Regions from separate parts of the Stenotrophomonas sp. STEN225 genome, predicted to be linked through region 2. Evidence: riboswitches for the same ligand, from Rfam matches in the RefSeq annotation. Region 2 holds a riboswitch; the other holds the start of a gene.
What was found. Region 2 has a riboswitch for thiamine pyrophosphate ahead of ACVOJ1_RS05075 (TonB-dependent receptor). Riboswitches for the same ligand answer to the same signal wherever they lie in the genome.
Positions count from the first base shown of each region.

Region 1 (11,139 bases), on a different contig from region 2:
CCATGCCCAGCGAGCTGTTGTCCAGCAGCACGATCTTCACCGGCAGGCGGCACCGGGCGATGGTCGCCAGCTCCTGCACGTTCATCATGAAGCTGCCATCGCCGGACACCAGCACCACGGTGCGCTCCGGGCAGGCAAACTGCGCGCCCATCGCCGCCGGCAGGCCGAAGCCCATCGTGCCCAGCGCGCCGCTGGTCAGATGGTTGCGCGGATGATTGAAGCGACAATGCTGGGCCACCCACATCTGGTGCTGGCCGACGTCGCAGGCAATCACCGTGTCGGCGGGTGCCAGTTCGCTCAGGCGCTTCAGCAGCGCTGGTGCGTAGATGTGCTGCCCTGGCGCGTCGTAGCGGGCGGCGAAGCGGTCGCGATGCTGCGCACAGCGGCTGCGCCATGCGTCCTGATGGGCCCTGGGGGAGGGGAAGGCCGCATGCAGGGCACGGATGGCGTGGCCGACATTGCCGGGCACGGCGACGTCGGCGCTGCGCAGCTTGGAGATCTCGTACGCATCGGCATCGATATGGACCACGCGCGCGAACGGAGCGAACTCCGCCAGCTTGCCGGTGGCGCGATCATCGAACCGTGCGCCCAGCACCAGCAGCAGATCGCTTTCCTGCACCGCCATGTTGGCTGCGCGGGTGCCGTGCATGCCCAGCATGCCCAGCGACTGCGGATGGTGTGCCGGCAGAGCACCCAGTCCACGCAGGGTCATCACCGTGGGAATGCCACTGGCCTCGACGAAATCGCGCAGGTCCTGCACTGCATCGCCCAGTGCGATGCCACCGCCGGCATACACCACCGGCTTCTCCGCCGCCGCCAGCGCTGCGATGGCGGCGGCAATGGCGTCGCCGGTGGCTGCCGGCGGTGGTTCGACGCTGCTCGGCACATGCACCGGCAGGTGACTGGCATCGGCCACCTGCACGTCCTTGGGCAGGTCGATCAGCACCGGGCCGGGACGTCCTTCGCGGGCAATGCGGAAGGCATCGGCGACCACGCGGGGCAGGTCATCGACGCTGCGTACCAGCCAGCTGTGCTTGACGATCGGCATGGTCAGGCCGAACACATCCAGCTCCTGGAAGGCGTCGGTACCCAGCAGGGGCGTGCCGACCTGGCCGGTGATGCAGACCATCGGCACCGAGTCCAGCATCGCATCGGCGATACCGGTGACCAGGTTCGATGCGCCGGGGCCGGAGGTGGCCACGCAGACGCCCACTTGGCCGCTGGCGCGTGCGAAACCGTTGGCGGCCAGCGCCGCGCCCTGCTCGTGCCGCACCAGGATGTGCTTCAACGACGAATCCACCAGCGCGTCGTAGAACGGCATGATGGTGCCGCCGGGATAGCCGAACAGCGTGCGGACGCCTTCGGCCTCCAGTGCCTGGGTCAGCCAGCGCGCCCCGTTGGGTGGCGCGCTGCGGTGTGTGGAAGAGTTCATGGGGGACCTTGCAAGCGGGTGGGGGAGGGCCGCGTGGTTACGCGGCCTGTCCTTGCAACCAGACCATCTTGGCGCGCAGTTCCTTGCCTACCTTCTCGATCGGATGCTCCAGGTCGGCCTGCTTGAACCGGTTGTAGTTCGGCAGGCCCGCTTCGTACTCGGCCACCCAGTTCTTGGTGAAGGTGCCGTCCTGGATGTCCTTCAGTACTTCCTTCATGCGCTCCTTGGTGCCGGCATCGATCACCCGCGGGCCGCTGACGTAGTCGCCGTACTGCGCGGTTTCGGAGATGAATTCAAGCATGCGCGAGATGCCGCCTTCGTAGAACAGGTCCACGATCAGCTTCAGTTCGTGCAGCACTTCGTAATAGGCGATCTCGGGCTGGTAGCCGGCTTCCACCAGGGTCTCGAAACCGGCCTGTACCAGCGCCGAGGCGCCACCGCACAGCACCGCCTGCTCACCGAACAGATCGGTCTCGGTTTCTTCCTTAAAGGTGGTCTGGATCAGATTGGCGCGGGCGCCACCGAGACCGGTCGCATAGGCCTGCGCATGCTGCGCGGCCTGGCCGCTGGTGTCCTGGTAGACCGCCCAGATGCACGGAACGCCACGGCCGATCTCGTACTCGCGACGCACCAGCGCGCCCGGGCCCTTCGGTGCGACCAGCACCACGTCCAGGTCGGCGCGCGGCTCGATCATGCCGTAGTGGACATTGAGGCCGTGGGCGAACAGCAGGCACGCGCCCTGCTTCATGTTGGGCGCCAGCACGTCGTTGTAGAGCTTTTTCTGCACCATGTCCGGAGTCAGCACGGCGACCAGGTCGGCATCCTTCACCGCATCGGCGGGAGCCACGACGGTGAAGCCATCGGCCTGGGCCTTGGCTTCGGTCGGGCCGCCCGGCCGCAGGCCTACCACCACATCGAAGCCGGATTCGCGCAGGTTCAGTGCGTGGGCGCGGCCCTGGCTGCCGTAGCCGATGACGGCGATCTTGGTCTGGGGCAGGTCGTTGGTGCTCATGGGGGAGGTTCCTTGCGGTGGGAAGAAAAAAGAACGGCCGGTCGTCGAAGCGACGTACCGGCCGGTCAGGGGAAAGCGGTGGAGGAGGGGCCGCGCATCGCACAGGAACGGCCGCCACGAGGCATCGTGGTGCAGCAGGTCCGGGTTTTGCAGAAGGCGGTGGTCATGGTGGTTGCGTCTGAAACCAGGTCTTGAAATGAAAAAACCCGCACCTGGGCGGGTGCGGGTTTTTGATCGAGTTCCGGTGTGTTCTATCTGCTTACACGCTGGCTCGTCCCGCACCTGTTGGTTGGGTAATAAGTACGAGCACAAGAATCGAACGCAGCGACGCGGCGCCGATGTCGGCGGCTTCGATGTGGGTTCGCGGTGGTGTGTTGTGTTGCAGCATGTGATCGAGAGAAACACAGCTGTTTTGACGATGTCAACCCTTGTCGGGGTGATTCCAGGCACTTTCCGCTGCGTCCAGCGGAATCGCTTGTGGCGCAAGGATGGTTGCCGCTGAAAGTGTTTCGGTGAACCCGAATTCACTCCTTTCACCAAGGTTTTTGCGCGGATTTTGGGGGTTCTGCCCGCCGGGCGTGACCCGGTGCCGGCAGCGATCGCCGCGGCCGCCTCGCCCCATGACCTCTGCCCGATACCGCGTGAAGGCCGCAGCGGCGATGATCGGTGCTACCACCCTTCCATCGGAACCCGACTGTGTCCCGACGCCTTGCCCGTTCCCTGCTGGCTGCCGCCGTCCTGGCGGCCATGCCCGCGCTTTCCCTCGCTGCCGACCGCATCACCGGCCACACCTTCGCCACCCGCTCGGAAGTCATCGCGCCTCACGCCATGGCGGCCACTTCGCAGCCACTGGCCACCCAGATCGCACTGGACGTGATGAAATCCGGCGGCTCGGCGGTCGATGCCGCCATCGCCGCCAATGCTGCGCTGGGCCTGATGGAGCCGACCGGCAATGGCATCGGTGGCGATCTGTTCGCCATCGTCTGGGACCCGAAGACACAGAAGCTGTACGGCTACAACGGGTCCGGCCGCTCGCCGAAGTCGCTGACCCTGGCCGAGTTCCAGCGCCGCGGCCTGAAGGAGATCCCGGCGACCGGGCCGTTGCCGGTCTCCGTGCCGGGTGCCGTCGATGGCTGGTTCGCCCTGCATGGCCGCTTTGGCCGCAAGCCCATGGCCGACAATCTTGCGCCCGCCATCCGCTACGCGCGCGAAGGCCACCCGGTGGCCGAGGTGATCGCCTATTACTGGGATCGTTCCGTGCCACGGCTGTCGCAGTATCCCGGCTTCAAGGAACAGTTCACGGTCAACGGGCATGCCCCGCGCAAGGGCGAGATGTGGAAGAACCCGAACCTGGCCGATACGTTGCAGAAGGTGGCCGACGGCGGCCGGGATGCCTTCTACAAGGGCGAGATCGCCCACACCATCGGCGATTACTTCAAGGCCAATGGTGGCTACCTGAGCTACCAGGACATGGCCGACCACCACGGCGAGTGGGTCGAGCCGGTCAGCAGCAACTATCGCGGTTACGACGTATGGGAGTTGCCGCCGAACAGCCAGGGCATCGCCGCGCTGCAGATTCTCAACGTACTTGAAGGCTACGACTTCTCGAAGATTCCATTCGGCTCGCCCGAGCACGTGCATCTGTTCGTGGAGGCCAAGAAGCTGGCCTTCGCCGATCGTGCGCGCTTCTACGCCGACATGGCCTTCCAGCCCGCACCGGTCCAGAAGCTGATTTCCAAGGAGTATGCCGCGCAGCGGCGTGCACTGATTTCCATGGACAAGGCGTTGAAGGAAGTGCAGCCGGGCACGCCGAAGCAGCTGGAGGAGGGCGATACGATCTACATGACCGTGGCCGATGCTGACGGCATGATGGTGTCGCTGATCCAGTCGAACTACCGCGGGATGGGCAGCGGCATGGCGCCCCCGGGGCTCGGTTTCATCCTGCAGGACCGCGGCGAGATGTTCGTGCTGCAGAAGAACCATCCGAATGGCTACGCACCGGGCAAGCGCCCGTTCCAGACCATCATTCCGGCGTTCATCACCAAGGATGGAAAGCCCTATGCCAGTTTCGGCGTGATGGGCGGTGCGATGCAGCCGCAGGGCCACGCGCAGATCGTGATGAACCTGGTGGACTTCGGCATGAACCTGCAGGAGGCCGGAGATGCGCCGCGTATCCAGCATGAAGGTTCCACGGAGCCGACCGGTCAGGCCACGGCGATGACCGATGGGGGGGAGGTGAACCTGGAGACGGGCTTCCCGTACGAAACGGTGCGCGCGCTGATGCGCAAGGGGCATCGCATCGTGTTCGCCGACGGTCCGTACGGCGGGTATCAGGCGATCATGCGGGATCCGGACACGGGCGTGTACTACGGCGCGTCGGAGAGTCGGAAGGATGGGCAGGCGGCGGGGTATTGAGGTCCCGGCCACCGCGCTGAGCCCCCTCGCGGCTGATCGCCAGAGCCGATCATGGATTGGGGCGTGCGGATGGGAATGCCGGGGGACGCCGTGAACACGTCCTTGTAGGCTTGGCCGCGGCATCCATGCCGCGGACATCCCCGTCCTTCCCCCCCGCACGCCCCCCGACAATTTCCGTGCGCGTCAGCCACGGAAGTGAAAGAAGAAGATCAAAAGCAACAGCAACAGCCGCGCGCTGTGGGTTGGGGTCGGATCCGTTTTCCAGAGGAAACGGATCCGACCCCTTCGTGTTTTTCCGGCGCAGGCTGCCGAACACCCTCAATCCGAATCCTGCGCGCGCGCTGCTTCGGCCTGGGTTTCTTCCTGTGCCGCCATTTCGCGCGCGATCCACGCATCGATCATGTGCCGCTGGCGCTGTGCCTGCCGCCGCTCCCGCGTGTACTCCTGGTCCAGTACCCGGTACAGCGAGACCATCACCAGCACCATCAGCAGCGCGAATGGCAGTGCCGAGATCGTGATCATGCCCTGCAGCGCGTCGAGGCCGCCGGCCAGCAGCAACGCACCTGCGATCAGCGCGATGCCCACACCCCAGGCCAGCTTGCGCTTGGCGGGCGGGTCGCCTGCCTCGTCGGTGGACATGCTGGCCAGCACCAGCACCGCCGAGTCAGCCGAGGTCACGAAGAAGATCATCAGCAGAACCAGCGCGATGCACGACAGCAGCAATGGCAGCGGCATGCTGTCGAACAGGGTGAACAGTACGGTCTCATAGCCGTTGCCCAGCGCCTGTACCAGGTCTGCATGGCCGAAGATCTGCGACCAGATCGCGGTGCCACCGAACACCGAGAACCAGAAGAAGCCCAGCAGCGTCGGCGCCAGTACCACGCCCACCACGAACTCGCGCACGCTGCGGCCACGCGAGATGCGCGCGATGAACGAACCCACGAACGGTGCCCAGGAAATCCACCAGGCCCAGTAGAAGATCGTCCAGTCGGCGACCCACGTACTGGAGGAGAACGGTGACATGCGCAGGCTCATCGTCACCAGCTGGTTCAGGTAGGACCCCAGCGTCGTGGTGAAGGTATTGAAGATCGCGCCGGTCGGCCCGAGCACCAGGACCAGTGCCAGCAGCAGGGCGGCCAGTGCCAGGTTGAAGTTCGACAGCCATTTCACGCCGCGCTCCACGCCGCTGAGGGTGGAGGCCATGTACAGCACGAAGGCGACGGCGATGATGGTCAGCTGCAGCGGCACACCGGCATGCACGCCGAACACGCGCTGCATGCCGGCTGCGATCTGGATGGTGCCGAAGCCCAACGTGGTGGCCACACCGATTGCCGTGGCCACCACCGCGGCAATGTTGACAATTCGTCCGATCCAGCCCCGATGATGATGACCGATGATCGGCTGCAGCATGTCGCTGACCAGCCCGCGGCCGTTGCGGTTGAACTGGAACCACGCCATTGCCAGACCGATCAGCGCGTAGATCGCCCACGGATGCAGGCCCCAGTGGAAGAACGCATAGCGCATCGCTGCACGTGCGGCGTCCATGCTTTCCGGTGCCAGTCCTTCCGGCGGCTTGCTGAAGTGGGAGATCGGCTCGGCCGCCCCCCAGAACACCAGGCCGATGCCCATGCCGGCGGCGAACAGCATCGACATCCAGCTGGCCCGCGAGAATTCGGGTTCGGCGTCTTCGCCACCGATGCGCAGGTTGCCGAAGCGGCCGAACGCCAGGTACATCAGGAACACCAGCGCCAGGAACACCACCAGCAGGTACAGCCAGCCGATGCCGCGGATGAGTTCGCCGAGGATGCTCTGCACCACGGCGTTGAAGGGACCGGGTGCTACGCCGGCAAGCAGCACCAGCAACAGGACCAGTGCGATGGAAACACGAAACACCATGAAGGAGCTTCTCCGATCAAAGGGATTGAGGGAGCGAGCAAATGCTTGCAGCGAGGGGCCGGCGGCACTCGAGCGCTAGCCGGGCAGGGGCCGCGATGGCGGCGATGCGTCATCGGTCGCAGCGACACGATGCGCGTGCACGTTACTGAACGCGACGTCATGGTTGCGTTAATTCATCAATGTCGCGTGACGCGCAGCCGCCCCGTAGGCTCGCCCTGTTGCAGGACTTCTATGGTCTAATGCCGGCAAGAAGCGGGGGTACCGCGGCCATCGGCCACGGTTGAGACAGTCCCTTGGAACCTGATCCGGCTCATACCGGCGTAGGGAAGCTTTGCAATGCAACCGAACCCGGACGCGGCCCAAGGGCCGTCCGCGTGCGGGGGCAGTGCGCCGCCGCTTCGTCCCTGACCCTCCTGGACGATGCCCGATGAACGCACAGCTCTCCGCCCTGCAGCAACAGGCCCAGCAACTCTCCGAATCCGTGACCCGGCCGATTCCCGGCTCGCGCAAGATCCATGTCACCGGCTCGCGCCCGGACCTGCGCGTGCCGATGCGCGAGATCACACTGAGCCGCACGCCGACCCTGTTCGGCGGCGAAGAGAACGCGCCGGTCACGGTGTATGACACCTCCGGCCCCTACACCGATCCTGACGTGCGCATCGACCTGTCCGCGGGCTTGCCGGCCCTGCGCCGTGCCTGGGTCGAAGCGCGGGGTGACACCGAACAGCTTGATGGCCTGAGCTCTTCCTTCGGCCGCGATCGCGAGCACGACCCGAAGCTCGATGCGGTGCGCTTCCCGGCCCGCAGCCTGCCGCGCCGCGCCCGTGCGGGTGGCAATGTCACCCAGATGCACTATGCGCGCCGCGGCATCATCACGCCTGAGATGGAATTCGTCGCCATCCGCGAGAACCAGCGGCTGGACGCGATCCGCGATGCAGGCCTGCTGCAGCAGCATCCGGGCGAAGCCTTCGGCGCATCAATCCAGAAGATCATCACCCCGGAGTTCGTCCGCGACGAAATCGCCCGTGGCCGGGCGGTGCTGCCCAACAACATCAACCACCCGGAAAGCGAGCCGATGATCATCGGCCGCAACTTCCTGACCAAGATCAACGCCAACATCGGCAACAGCGCGGTGTCATCCGGCATCGCCGAGGAAGTGGAGAAGCTGGTGTGGGCGATCCGCTGGGGGGGCGATACGGTGATGGACCTGTCCACCGGCAAGCACATCCACGAGACCCGCGAGTGGATCATCCGCAACTCGCCGGTGGCGATCGGCACGGTGCCGATCTATCAGGCCCTGGAGAAGGTCGATGGCCGTGCCGAGGCACTGACCTGGGAGATCTTCCGCGACACGTTGATCGAACAGGCCGAACAGGGCGTGGACTACTTCACCATCCATGCCGGCGTGCTGCTGCGCTACGTGCCGCTGACCGCCAAGCGGGTGACCGGCATCGTCAGTCGCGGCGGCTCGATCATGGCCAAGTGGTGCCTGGCCCATCACAAGGAGAATTTCCTCTACACGCACTTCGAAGACATCTGCGAAATCATGAAGGCCTACGACGTGACCTTCTCGCTGGGCGATGGGCTGCGCCCGGGCTGCATCGCAGACGCCAACGACGCGGCGCAGTTCGGCGAGCTGGAAACGCTGGGCGAGCTGACGAAGATCGCATGGAAGCATGACGTGCAGACGATGATCGAAGGTCCCGGGCACGTGCCGATGCAGCTGATCAAGGAAAACATGGACAAGCAGCTGCGCGAATGTGGTGAGGCTCCGTTCTATACGCTGGGGCCGCTGACCACGGACATCGCGCCCGGCTATGACCACATCACCAGTGCCATCGGCGCAGCGATGATCGGTTGGTTCGGTACCGCGATGCTCTGCTACGTGACGCCGAAGGAACACCTTGGCCTGCCCAACCGCCAGGATGTGCGCGACGGCATCATGGCCTATCGCATCGCCGCACATGCGGCCGACCTGGCCAAGGGGCATCCGGGCGCGCAGGTCCGCGACAACGCATTGAGCAAGGCGCGCTTCGAGTTCCGTTGGGAAGACCAGTTCCACCTCGGGCTGGACCCGGAGAAGGCAAAGGAATTCCATGACGAGACGCTGCCCAAGGACGCGCACAAGCTGGCGCACTTCTGCTCGATGTGCGGGCCGCACTTCTGCTCGATGAAGATCACCCAGGACGTGCGCGAGTACGCCGAGGCCGGAATGAAGGAGAAGTCCGAGCAGTTCCGCGCTGCGGGCGCGGAGGTCTACCAGCAGGGCTGATCGGACTGGCGTCGCCGGGCGTGCCCCGGCGGCGCTGCATCGCGCGCCTCACGCGCATCCCGTTATCCTCCGCCCATCTTTCCGGGGAAGGGACGCCATGCCTGTTGCCGTGACCACCCGCTGGCTGGCCATCGCCCGCCGCCATCCGTCCGCGTGGCTGCTGGGCGCGCAGCTGCTGGCGGTGATGCTGTATCCCGCGCTGGACGACACGGCCGCCGGCCGCGCCGCATTGGGCATGTTTGGAATGGCGGTGCTGGGCCTGGCGTTGTGGGTGGTCCAGCGCAGCCCGTTGGGTACATGGCTGGCACTGCTGCTGGCGATTCCGGCGGTGGTGTTCTCCATCGCCGGCGCGCTGCTGGACCGCGCCGCGCTGGTGACCACCGCGCAGCTGCTGGAGAGCCTGCTCTACTTCTATACGGCCGGCGCGCTGATCGCCTACATGCTGCAGGACCACAAAGTCACCCGCGACGAACTGTTCGCGGCCGGCGCCACCTTCACGTTGCTGGCGTGGGCATTCGCCTTCGCATTTGGGGTGTGCCAACAGTGGTATCCGGGCAGTTTCCAGGGCAGCAGCGAGGGACCTCAGCGAAGCTGGATGGAGCTGCTTTATCTGAGCTTCAGCTTGCTGTCCGGGGTCGGCCTGAGCGATGTCGTGCCGCTGCATCCGCAGGCACGCGCACTGGTCATGCTGGAGCAGTTCTCAGGCGTGATGTACGTGGCTTTGGTGGTTTCGCGGCTGGTCGGATTGACCATGCTGCGGCGTTTCTGAAAATGAATGGCAGATAAAAATTTCGCGCCCGAAAGGGCGCGAATGATGGTGCGAAGTTATGTGAATGCGTCGGCGAGAGAGAGCCTGATGTCGACCACGCGATAGGCGAGGTAACCGGCATAGGCTAGTATTCGCGCGCTCCATTGTTTTTGCGGTATGCGCCGATGCTTTGTGCGGAGTCTGGCTTTTCGCTGTTCCCCGCTGGGGGCGGTATCGAAGGCGAACACTGCCCGGAAACTGTCTCTACTGTTTAGCAAAAAATGAACCGCAGCGAAATCCAGCCCACCGAATCTGATCGGATCCGGATCGGCGAATGTGTCGTCACTTTGTCCTCGCGAGAGGTCGAAGTTGCCGGCGCGCGTCGCCCGCGCCGGCTGACGCCGAAGGCGCTGGGCGTGCTGCGTGTGCTGCTGCGGCAACCCGGGCGCGTGGTCACCCGCGAAGAACTGTTCGCCGAGGTGTGGCCCGATACGCTGCCCACCAACGATGTGCTGACGCAGGCGGTCACCCAGCTGCGCAAAGCCTTCGCCAACGACGATGACAACGGCCAGGCGTATATCGAGACGATCGCCAAGACCGGCTACCGCCTGCGCGTGCCGGTGCAGGCCATGCCCGAGCCCGAAGCGGAACTGGCGGTCGATGCCGAAGGCGCGGCTGGCGATTCCAACGCGGTCGTGGAAGTGCACACGCCAGCCCCGGAGGACATGCGACGCCGTCGCTGGCGCTACCTGCGACGTCGATTGTTGCTGGTGCTGGGCCTGTTGATGCTGGCCGCACTGCTGGTGATGACGGTCCTGCTGCTGCGCCGTGCGCCGGCCAGCTCTCCGGTGGAGGCGGCGGTGGAGAACGGCACGCGGGTGATCGGCAGCCCGCAGCGGCCCTATCGGCTGATCACCGCCACCGCAGGCTTCGAAACCTATCCCACGCTGTCGCCGGATGGTTCGCAGGTGGCCTACGAAGGTGCCAGCGAGGATGGCCTGGGCGGCGGTGCGATCAAGGTACAGACGTCCGGCAACGCGCCGGCGCGGCAGCTGCTTGTTCCTCCTGAGGGTGCGGTTGATCGCTTCCCGAACTGGTCGCCGGATGGACGCGACATCGCCTTTGCCCGCTTCTCCGCCGATGGGGGTTGTCAGGTGCTGATCGCCAGTGCGACCGGCGGCGCGTTGCGCCAGGCCACGCGCTGCGATGGCACCGAGCTGCTCAGCTTCGACTGGACACCCGACGGGCGCGGCCTGGTATTCGGCAGCATGGTGGGCCGCTATGCCCACCGCGGTATCCGAGTACTCGATCTGGCCAGCGGACAGTGGCAGCCGCTGCAGTACGCCGTCGATCAGGACGATTTC
Region 1 covers NZ_JBRRBV010000008.1:75,701-86,839, forward strand. The annotation lists gene ilvG (acetolactate synthase 2 catalytic subunit) at 1-1,432, opposite strand, end outside; gene ilvC (ketol-acid reductoisomerase) at 1,470-2,444, opposite strand; gene ggt (gamma-glutamyltransferase) at 3,141-4,859, shown strand; gene ACVOJ1_RS10180 (BCCT family transporter) at 5,178-6,755, opposite strand; TPP riboswitch at 7,000-7,100, shown strand; gene thiC (phosphomethylpyrimidine synthase ThiC) at 7,183-9,027, shown strand; gene ACVOJ1_RS10190 (ion channel) at 9,125-9,796, shown strand; gene ACVOJ1_RS10195 (winged helix-turn-helix domain-containing protein) at 10,057-11,139, shown strand, end outside.
Region 1: another riboswitch for thiamine pyrophosphate. It lies ahead of thiC (phosphomethylpyrimidine synthase ThiC); the one in region 2 lies ahead of ACVOJ1_RS05075 (TonB-dependent receptor).

Region 2 (11,139 bases):
GCCAAGGGCGGCGACGCCGATGGCTGGGGCGTGAAGGGCTCGGTGGCCGTCCACCCGAACTTCCACATCTTCGGCGACTACAGCGCGCAGGAAACCGACCGCTTCAAGAATGACGTCGACCAGTGGCGCCTGGGTGTCGGCTACAACTACGGCATCGCACCGAACACCGACCTGGTGGCCCGCGTGGCCTACCAGAAGTATGACGAGAAGCGCGGCCTGGACTTCAATGGCTACTCCACTGAAGTGGGCGTGCGCACCGCGTTCAACCCGTACCTGGAAGGCTACGCGCTGGCTGGCTACGAAGATTTCAGCAAGAAGCACGGCTACAACCCGGACGGCGAGTTCTACGGCCGCGTCGGTGCCACCGCCAAGTTCAACCAGAACTGGGGCCTGAGTGGCGAAGTGAAGCTGGCCAAGGCGGGCGACCGCGAGTGGTTCGTCGGCCCGCGCTTCACCTGGTAAGAAACGCTCTGTCGTTAGTGCGTGTAACTGGCGTGTGACTCTCTCTCTCTCCCGCACGCCATCGAAGCCCGGCCTAGCGCCGGGCTTCACTTTTCTGCGCCCCAAGCGGCTGGCGCGCGACTGAGAACCGCTCCGTCGCAGCGGAAGCCGTTCCGCTATGATCGCCCGCACATCGCCGCGCCATGCGCGATGCGCCCGCCTCAAGCCCGCAGGAACTGCCGTGAATTCCCAGCCCGCACCGATCACCGCCCTCAATCACACGCTCGACAACGAGCCGCAGCAGATCACTGCGCCGCTGACCCACTCGGCCGCCTTCCTGGTGCTGAAGGTGAAGGATGATGCGGACTCGATCGCGAAGGTGCGCGACGTGCTGGCCAGCACCGATGACCTGATCAAGAACACGGCCATCCGCGAGATCGAACGGACCTTCACCTGCAACGTGGCGATCGGCCACCGTGTGTGGCAGCCGCTGGTCGGCAGTACCCCGCCGCGCGAGCTGCATCCGTTCCGCGAGATCAAGGGCGCCACCCACACCGCGGTGTCGACCCCGGGCGATCTGCTGTACCACATCCGCGCACGCACGATGGACCTGATCGTGGCGTTCGAGCGCAACCTGCTGATGGCGTTCGGCGATGCGGTGGAGACGGTCGATGAGGTGGCCGGCTTCCGCTATTTCGACGGCCGCGACCTGCTCGATTTCGTGGACGGCACGGCCAATCCGGAAGGCTTGTCGCTGCCGGAAGCCACGATCGTCGGTGACGAGGATCCGGCCCATGCCGGCGGTAGCTACGTGGTGGTGCAGAAGTACCTGCACAACCTCGACGCATGGCGCGCGCAGAAGACCGAGGTGCAGGAGGCGATCATCGGCCGCACCAAGCACGACAACACCGAGCTGGACGATGCGCCGGCCGACGCGCAGAAGTCGCACAAGACGCTGTGCACCATCGAGGACGCCGACGGCGAGCACGACATCCTGCGCGACAACATGCCCTTCGCCAATCCGGGGCGCGGTGAGTACGGTACGTACTTCATCGGCTACACGCGCCGCCTGTGGGTGATCGAGAAGATGCTCGAGCGCATGTTCATCGGCAACCCTGCGCCGCTGCATGACCGCATCCTGGACTTCTCTACCGCGATGACCGGCGTGACCTTCTTCGCGCCTTCGCGCAAGGTGCTGGCCGACCTGGGCGGGTAATGCCTGCCCGCCATCTGCCTGTCATCCGCGCCGCCGACGATGGAGCGCTGGACGACTGCCTGAGGGTGCTGCCATGGAATCCGTACTTCGCGCCGACCGCCGCCGCTGGTGGCGACCGCTGGCGTCGCTGATCGGCCTTCTGGCGCTGGGCGGCGCCGGGGCCGTCTCGGCCGATGAGGCTCCACCGCACTGGATGGCCTACGCCGCCACGGCAGGCAGTGAGCTGCAGCAGCGCCTGCAGCAGGAGCAGGACCCGAAGGTGCAGCGCGTGCTGGCCTGGCTGCAGGCGCACCCACAGGTGCCCACGCCGCTGCCGGTCAGCCTCTGGATCGCAGCCGATGGCCGCATCGCGAAACTGGAATTCGACAGCCTCGGCGATGCGCAGGCGGACGCGGATCTGCGCGCGACGCTGCAGTCGGCGCCGCTGTCGTCGGCGCCACCGGGCGACATGCGCCAGCCGTTGCGGTTGGGGCTGGTGCTGCAGCCGAAGTGAGGTGTACCGCGCGGCACTACCGCGCCGGCAGCAGCTCGCGCTCCCGCGCCGCCGCACTCCAGGCGCGCAGGCCGAATACTGCCAGCCCCAGGAAGAACACATACAGCGCGGCCGTGACGTGCAGCGACTTGAACAGGTACGCGCCCACATAGACCACGTCCACCCCGATCCACACCCACCAGCACGCCACATGGCGGCGCGCCTGCCACCACTGGCCGACCAGGCTCAGGGCGGTCAGCATCGCGTCCAGCCATGGCAGCGCGGCATCGGTGAAGGTGTGCATGACCGTGCCCAGCGCCACGCCACCGCACAGGCCGATGATCAGGTCACGCAGCAGTTTCCCGCGCGCCAGCGGCACGATGCGGATGCTACCCTCGTCGGCGGCGTGCTGGCGCCAGTTGATCCAGCCATAGACCAGGAAGCCGGCGAAGGCGACCTGCAGCAGCGTGTCGGAGTACAGCCTGGCCTCGGCGAACACCAGGCCGTACAGCGCCACCGACAGCAGGCCGACCGGCCACGCTGCCAGCCGCCGGCGCGCCATCAGCCATACGCCCAGCACGCTGCACAGCGCGGCGGTCCACTCGAGCACGGCGCCGCTCACAGCGCGAACGTCACCGACAGGCGTGCCTGTCGCGGTGCGCCGGGGAACAGGTAGTAGTCACCGCCGCTGCTGCCGGTGTCGCGCCAGTAGAAGCGGTTGAACACGTTGTCCACCGACAGGTTCCAGGTCACGGCGCGCTCATGCACGCGGTGGCGGAAGCGCAGGCCGGCATCGAACACCGAATAGTCCGGCGCGCGTACGCCGCCGTCGGCACGGGCCACATTGGCGGCGGCATAGCGCCAGCCACCGGTGACATCCAGGCCCTGCACGAACGGCAGTGCGTAGGCCAGGTGCACACTGGCACGCACCTTCGGCACGTTCACCAGCTGATGGCCTTCCTGGCCCGGCGTGTCGGTATCGCGTGCACGCGCCTGCAGCACGCTGGCGCTGGCGACGATCTGCAGCGCATCGGTCAGCTGGCCGTTGGCGGTCAGCTCCAGGCCGGTATGGGTCTGCGTGCCGCGCTCGACGAAGGTGTAACCGGCATCGCTGTCATCCGGCATGGCGTACTGGTAGGGCTGCGAGATGCGGAACAGCGCGGCGCCCAGGGTGAGCGAGGCAGCTGGCACGTACTTGACGCCGGCTTCCAGCTGCCGTGACTGCACCGCCGGCAGGAAGGCATCGGCGTTGGAGGTCCAGAACGGTGCCTCTTGGCCCAGCGCAATGCCGCGCACATAACTGGCGTACGCATTGAGCTGGTCGGTGGCCTTCCATACCAGCGCGGTCTGCGGCAGGAAGCGCGACAGCCGGCTGTGCCGCTGCGGCGTGCCGCGCTTGTCGTACGCGCGCTCGTCCAGGCGGACGAAGCGGCCACCGGCCAGCCACTGCCAGTCATCGCCGAACTGCATGCGGTCCAGCACGAACACGGCGGTCTGGCGGCTGTCCAGACGCCGTGCGGACGGGCCGGGCATCAGCGGCGAGGGCTCGTACACCGGCACCTGCGTGTCGTGGATGTTGCTGCTGCCTACGTACTCGTTGACGCTCGGTCGCCTGTCCACCGTGCGGCGGAACGTGTCGGCGCCGACCGTCAGCTGGTGGCCGACGCTGCCGGTGTCGAAGCGGCCACGCAGCTCGGCGCGCGCCTGCTGGTTGCGGCGGGTATCGTCCGGACTGCGGTAGTCGTAGATGTCGTAGTCGCCGTTGGGGGCGAAGTAGTTGCCGGGCACGCTGCCATCAGCGCACGCGTCGGCGTAGTAGCAGCCATAGGCGAAGGCGACGTTGTCGTCGATCACCGAGCGGCTGTGGCCCACCGACAGCCGCGACTGCCAGCGCTCGTTGAAGTCGTAGGTGTGTACGGCGGTGATGTTGGTGCTGGCGATTTCCACCGGGCGCTGCCACGGCTGATAGCCCAGCAGGTGCTCGCGGTCGACGCCACGAGGCAGCTCCCGTGCGCCCAGCAGCTGGTAACCGGACACCGAGCGCTGCGAACTGGTCTGGTAGTTGGCGTCCACTTCCAGCTTGCCGCGCTCGCCGATCAGCCAGTCCGCTGCAAGCGAATAGAAGTTGCGGCGGCCGTCGGCGTGCTCGACGTAGGACTCGCTGCCCTCCCAGGCGGCATTGAGGCGGATGCCGAAACGCGGCGTGATCCAGTGGCCGACATCGACGGCGGCATAGCGCGAGCCTTCCGAATCGGTGCCAAGGGTAGCCGTGCGCACTTCGGCCGGGCGCTTGCCGATGTAGTTGATGATGCCGCCGGGTGCCATCACCCCCGCGGCGAGGCCGGCTTCACCCTTCAGGATCTCCACCGCCTGCACGTTCTCCAGCGCCAGCCGCTGTTCGCCGGCGATGGCCAGCCCGTTGAAGCGGTAGCCGGTGGCGGCATCGAGCGCGAAGCCGCGGATGGCGACGTTCTGGTAGTAGCCCACCGGCGCGTAGGCATCACCGAGCGAGGCGTCATTGCTGGCCAGTTCGGACAACGAGCGCACCTGTCGACGGTCGAGGTAGTCGCGTTCGAGCACGTTCACCGAGGCCGGGGTGTCCTTCCAGGAGCCGGCGCCGAATGCACTGACCCGCGCGCTGTCGGCCGCCGGCCTGCCGGCCTGCACGCGGACCGCTGCCAGCTCGGTGGGCGAACGTTCGCCGCTGTCGGCTGTCACGTCGGGGGAGGCTCCAGCCTCGCTGGCATGCAGCGGCAGCGCGGCACAGAGGGCGAGAGCGAGCAGGGTGGGACGCAGGCAGCGGTTCATTCGATTCGTCTTCGGACAACAGGGGAGACGAAGCGACGGCGCGCAGGTGCACCGGCCCGGAACGGGGGTGTGGCTGCGGCTCAAAGCTCCCTACGCCGGTGCAAACCGGATCAGGTTCCAAGGGACTCTCTCAGCCTGCAGATCCAGGCACCCCCGCTTCAGGCCGCTATTTCACTACAGATGGCAGGGATTTGCGAGCCGATGCCCTTCAGGCGGCGGCATGCAGCGCCTGCAGCAGGGCCTGGCCGGGTGCGCTGGCGAACCACGCGGCATGGCCCAGCATGAAGGGATACCAGGCGACATCGGCGTTCGCTGTCGAGCCGGTGATGCCTTCGAAGTACTCCACTTCGGACAGTGCGAAGTCGAAGTGGACCATCGGCAGCAGGTCCGCCAGCAGGTGCAGGCGGGTGGCCGACAACGGCAGCACTTCGCGGTAGCCGTCGAGCAGCGCCAGCGCGATGTCGATGCGCACCGCCTCATGGCCCCGCTCCAGCTCCAGCCAGGCCACGGCATTGCGCTCGATCGCGGTGGCCAGGTCGAACAGCGCGCTGGTAGGTGAGGCGAGGCCGAAATCCAGCACGGTGCTGACGTCGTCGCCGCGCCACAGCAGGTTGGAGACATGCCAGTCGTTGTGCGCCCACAGCGGCGGCTCGGCGGACAGGCGCTCGGCCAGGCCGGCATGCCAGGGCAGGACGTCGCGGCGCAGCTGCGCCTGCCACGGAATCCGCGCCAGGTAGCGCGCCAGTCCCGGGCGGTCGGGAAGACCCGCTTCCAGCGCGCTGATGGGGTCGGCGGCGCGGATCAGCTCGTCGCGTGCCACCAGGACATGCGTGCTGCGCTGTGGGGCCTGGTAGCTGGCGGCGGCCTGATGCAGCCGGGCCAGCATGCGTCCGGCAGAATGCGCCCGTGCGATGTCCGTCAGCAGCGTCCAGGAGGCGGCGTCGCGGTACAGATCGTCACCCACCCCCGGTGAATGCAGTTCATAGGTCCAAGGCCCATGCTCGATGGCGCTGTCGCCTCCGGCGGTGGGCAGAACCTTCACCACCGGCACGCCGGCAGCGTCCAGATGGGCGATGAAGCGGTGTTCCTCCTGCAGGCAGGCGGCACTGCGCACGCTGCGGTGGTGGCGCTTGATGAACACCCGGCCGCGGGTACCCTCGACCAGCGCGGCGGCCGACAACGGCCGGGGGCTGTGCCAACGCAGGGCGCTGTCCGCGTCCAGCACCGGATAACGGCGGGCCAGCCAGGCGACCTCGGCTGCATCGATCGCGGGCCAGTCGGCAGCGACCTCATCGTTGTTGAGGCCCTGCACGCGGTGGGCGGTGGAGGTCATGCGGGGGCCGGGGGCAAAGGAGTCATCCAGGGCTGCGCATTCAACGCCATGGACGGCCCGGACGCAAACGGGCGGGTCATCGACCCGCCCGTTTGCCGGTGATGCCGGGCAGTGCCGGCGAGGGTTACCAGCCGCGGTGGCGACCGCGGTCGTGGTAGTAGCGGCGGTCGCTGTCGCGCCAGCGGCGGTCATGACCGCGGTCCCGATAGCCATAGCCCCGGTCGTAGCCGCGCTGGTAGCCGCGGTCGTAGCGGCGGTCATAACGACGGTCGTGGCGGTCCGGGGTGGTCAGGTTGCCGATCGCGCCGCCGGCCACGGCACCGCCGACGGTGGCGGCCGGATCGCCATTGGAGATCAGGTGGCCGGCGACGCCGCCCACCACCGCACCGACGACGGTGCGCTTGTCCTTCCTCGACATGGCGCTGGCGTCGCTGACCACGGCGACACCGGCCAGCAGGGCCAGGGCCATCGCCACGCCACGGAAGCTGAGAGCGGAAGTACTGAGCATGTTCGGTTCTCCTGTAGGGGCATGCCACGGTGGGCAGGGAGGGCGCGGGCGCCCTGGCTGCCGTAGTGACCACGCTGGCGCCCGGAGATTGCCGGAACATTGCGTGGGCCACTGGGCGGCGTGCGTATTCATCTAGCGTCAGACGGCATGAAGCCTGCCTGAAAGTTCAATGGCCGGATGGCCAGGATTCAGATTTTGCCGTCACGCAGATAGTCGAACAGCTCCGCATCGCCTTTCAGGCCCAGCTTCAGCATCGCATCGCCCTTCTGCCGGCTGATGGTGCTGACGCTCTTGTGCAGCTGCACCGAGATCTCCTTCACCGTCATGCCGGTGCCGAGCAACCTCAGCACCTCCAGTTCGCGCGGCGACAGCGGTTTGCCGTCGCCTTCGCGCATGCGCCAGCTGCCGGCGGCCTCGACCCGCTCGCGCAGGCTGCGGCTGATATAGAGTTGGCCGCGGTTCACCGCCTGGATCGCCTGCGGCAGCTCGTCCATCGACGAACTCTTGTCGACCAGGCCGAGCACGCCGCTGTCGAGCACCATGCGCAGGATCGCCAGGTTGCTGGAAACGCTGAGCATCAGCACCTTGAGGTCGGGATGGCGGCGCCGGATCATGCCGATCATGGCGAAGCCATCGGCCTGGGGACTGCCGGGCATCGAATAGTCGGTGACCAGCAGGTCGCATGGCTGGCTGGTCAGCAGCGCCATCAGCGCCTGGGCGCTGTCGGCTTCACCGACGACTTGGCCAACGCCGCTGGACTCGATGACGGCGCGGGTTCCGATACGGACCACGGGGTGGTCGTCTGCGATGATGATGCGCAAGCTCATGCTCTAGTATGACCACCGGGCACGCCGGACCGCGACCATCGCGGCTCCTGGCAGGATTCTAGGAGATCAACGCCGATGCGTAGCTGGGCTGTTCGCGGGCGGGTCCTGCTGCTGGCCATGTTGGGTCCTGCCGTCGCTTGGGCGCAACTCGCGCCCGGCCCATTGCCGTTGAGTCCCCTGCAACGCGAATACCTGACCGCGCACCCTCGCATCGTCGTCGGGCAGTATGACAGCGGTTGGCCCCCTTTCGAGTCGATCCACGAAGGCCAGCAGGTCGGCCTGGGACCGGACTACTTGTCGCTTTTGGCTCGTCGTTTGGGCGTGAAAGTCGAGGCACGCCGCTATCCGGACTGGACATCCGTGCTGGACGCGGCATGCCGGGGCGAGATCGATGTGGTCATGAACATCGGCCTGAGTGCCGACCGAACCCGTTGCATGGTCTACACCTCGGCCTATGTCGAAGCGCCGCTGGCGGTGGTCGGACGACCTGGAGACCTGCGTGCTTCGGAGATGCCGGATCTTGACGGACTGCGCGTCGTGATCGAGCAGGATTTCCTGACCGCACCGCAGGTGCGTGCACGATTTCCACGCGCTCGACAACTTGTCGCAAATGGCACTTTGGCGGCGTTGCAGATGGTCAGAGACGACAAGGCCGACGTCTATATCGGTAATGCCTATGTCGCCACCGAGCTGATCGCGGCCCATCAGCTGAAGGGAGTGGTGCTGCTGCGGCCCAGCGATCTGCCGCCGGAGCGGGCGCACTTCGGCGTCCCCAACAGCAAGCAACCGCTGGCCGAGGCACTGGATCTTGCGCTGGCTGCCACCAGCCAGGCGCAGCGGGACGCGCTGGCCCAGCGCTGGCTGCGGCCTCCGGAATGGTCCGCGTCGGCGCAGCTGGCCCTGAGCCAGGCCGAAAAGCGGGTGCTGCAGCAGCCGTTGAAGATCACCTTCGCGCCCAATGCCGCGCCGCTTTCGTTCACCGACGACGACGGCCAGCCCAGCGGCCTGACCAGCGAGTACCTGCGGCGGCTGATCCAGGTCGGCGCCAACCTGAAGGTGGAAACCAGCCACGACTGGTTCGAGGTGCGCGAGAAGGCGCTGCAGGGTGAGGTGCAGGCGGTGATGGGCATTCCCACCGATTCGCGCTACCTGGGGCCGGACTGGGTGTTCAGCCAGCCCTTCATCAGCGTGCCGAGCGTGATCGTCGGCACGCGCGACAGCCCGGCGATCCTGGGGCTGGCCGATCTGCAGGGCAAGCGCGTGCTGCTGTCCGACCCGGAACGCCTGCGCGGCTACGTGCTGCAGCAGGCGCCACGGGCAAAGATCATTCCCGCGCGCAGTGGCGAGCAGGCGTTGCAGCGATTGGCCAATGGCGAGGCCGATGCCTACGTGGGCAACCTGGTCCTGGTCGATCACCTGTTGCGCAACCGCTTCCCGGGCCGTCTGCAGATCCTTGCGCCGGCCGGATTCGGCGACCAGCTGGCGCTGGCTGTCGACCGTCGCCATGCCGCCCTGGCGACCACCTTCGACCGCCTGCTGCTGCAGATGTCACCGCGGGAGCATGAGGCGCTGCGGGGCGACTGGCTGGCCGTGGAGTATCGCAGTGGCGTGGACTGGGACGCCGTGCTGCATTGGGGGCTTCCGCTGCTGCTGGTGCTGCTGACCGGGGCGGTGGTGCATGGCGTCGGTCACTGGCGGCTGCGCCGGGAGGTGGCCGGTCGCCGCCATCTGGAGCAGCGCCTGGCCGAGGTCACCGACAATCTGCCTGCGGTGGTCTACCAGGCACGTCGCGACGCGGACGGCAGCCTGGCCTTCCCCTTCATCGCCGGCGACCTGCAGGCACTGTTCGGCATTCCGCGGCAGCGTGCCGAGCAGGATGCGCAGGCGCTGCTGGCGCGGATCGAGGACACCGACCGCCAGGCCGTGCTGCAGGCCATCGACCAGGCGGCCCGCCAGTTCGCGCCGCTGGCCTTCGAGTTCCGCCTGCTGCCGGGTGATGACGGCACGCCCGCGCGCTGGGTACGCAGCCAGGCTCACCCTTACGTCACCGAGGCCGGTGCCGTCACCTGGAGCGGCTACTGGGTGGACGTGACCCAGGCACGCGCACAGGCCGATGCGCTGGCGGCGGCCAAGATCGAGGCGGAACAGGCGGCCGAGGCCAAATCACGCTTCCTGGCCACGATGAGTCATGAGATCCGCACGCCGATGAGCGGTGTACTGGGCATGCTGGAAGTGCTGGCGCACTCGCCGCTGGATGCAGAACAGCAGCGCATCCTTGCCGTGATCGAGGATTCTGCGCAGATGCTGCGGCAGATCCTCGATGACATCCTCGACTACTCGCGCATCGAAGCCGGTGCGCTGCGCCTGGAACCGGTGCCATTGTCACTGCGGACCCTGCTGGAAGGCGTGTGCCGGCTGATGTCGGCGCAGGCCAGCGCGCGTGGCCTGGCCCTGCACGTGCAGATCGATCCGCAGCTGGCTGCGGCGCATGAAGTGGATGGCGTGCGCCTGCGGCAGATCGTCTTCAACCTGCTCAGCAATGCCATCAAGTTCACCGCGCAGGGCGATGTGTGGCTGCGGCTGGAGGTGCTCGGGCCGACCACCGCCGATGGCAGTCAGCCGTTGTGCCTGAGCGTCATCGATACCGGCATGGGCATCGCGCCGGAACAGCTGCAGCACCTCTTCGCGCCGTTCACCCAGGCCGGTGCATACATCCAGCGCGACCATGGCGGAACCGGCCTGGGCCTGAGCATCTGCCAGCGGCTGGTGCAGATGATGGACGGCACGTTGACCCTGCAGAGCACGCTCGGCGAGGGCACCCGCGCGGAGGTCCGTCTGTCGCTGGTGGAAGCCGGCATCGAGGACGTCGCCGTGCTGGCGAGCGAGCACGAGCAGGCGGCGCTGCTGCCGACCGCGCTGCGCCAGAGCCGCGTGCTGGTGATCGAGGATCATCCGACCAACCAGGCGATGATGGCCTGGCGGCTGCAGCAGCTGGGCCTTCCGCACGTGCTGGTGAGTGATGGCCAGCAGGCGCTGGACCGGTTGGCGTCGGAACGCTTCGACCTGGTGATCACCGATTGCCGCATGCCGGTTCTCGATGGCTTTGCGTTCACCCGCCTGCTGCGCGAGCGCGAAGGCCGCCAGGGCCAGGCGCGCATGCCGGTACTGGCATTGACGGCCAGCGTGCTGGACGACGACGCGCGACGTTGCCGCGAGGCCGGCATGGATGAGGTGCTGGCCAAGCCGTTGTCGCTGGCTACGCTGCGCGCGGCGTTGATGCGATGGCTGCCGCAGGCGTCCGTGGCACCGGAGGCGACCGCCGAGTCGTCCGCAGCGGTGGAGGGCGACGCATCGCTGGACCTGGCGGGCCTGCAGCGGCGCTTCGGTTCGCATGCGGTCGCCGTGCAGCTGGCCGCCACCCTGCTGCAGGCCAGCGAGGTGGATATCGCGGCCGTGCAGCGTGCGGTGCAGGCCGGCGACCGCGAGGCCGCCGCCCTGCACCTGCATCGCCAGGCCGGGGGGCTCGGGGCGGTG
Region 2 covers NZ_JBRRBV010000003.1:241,556-252,694, forward strand. The annotation lists gene ACVOJ1_RS05055 (OmpO family porin) at 1-462, shown strand, start outside; gene ACVOJ1_RS05060 (Dyp-type peroxidase) at 683-1,657, shown strand; gene ACVOJ1_RS05065 (hypothetical protein) at 1,731-2,150, shown strand; gene pnuC (nicotinamide riboside transporter PnuC) at 2,167-2,739, opposite strand; gene ACVOJ1_RS05075 (TonB-dependent receptor) at 2,748-4,937, opposite strand; TPP riboswitch at 5,008-5,102, opposite strand; gene ACVOJ1_RS05080 (phosphotransferase enzyme family protein) at 5,146-6,270, opposite strand; gene ACVOJ1_RS05085 (glycine zipper 2TM domain-containing protein) at 6,395-6,778, opposite strand; gene ACVOJ1_RS05090 (response regulator) at 6,967-7,605, opposite strand; gene ACVOJ1_RS05095 (ATP-binding protein) at 7,681-11,139, shown strand, end outside.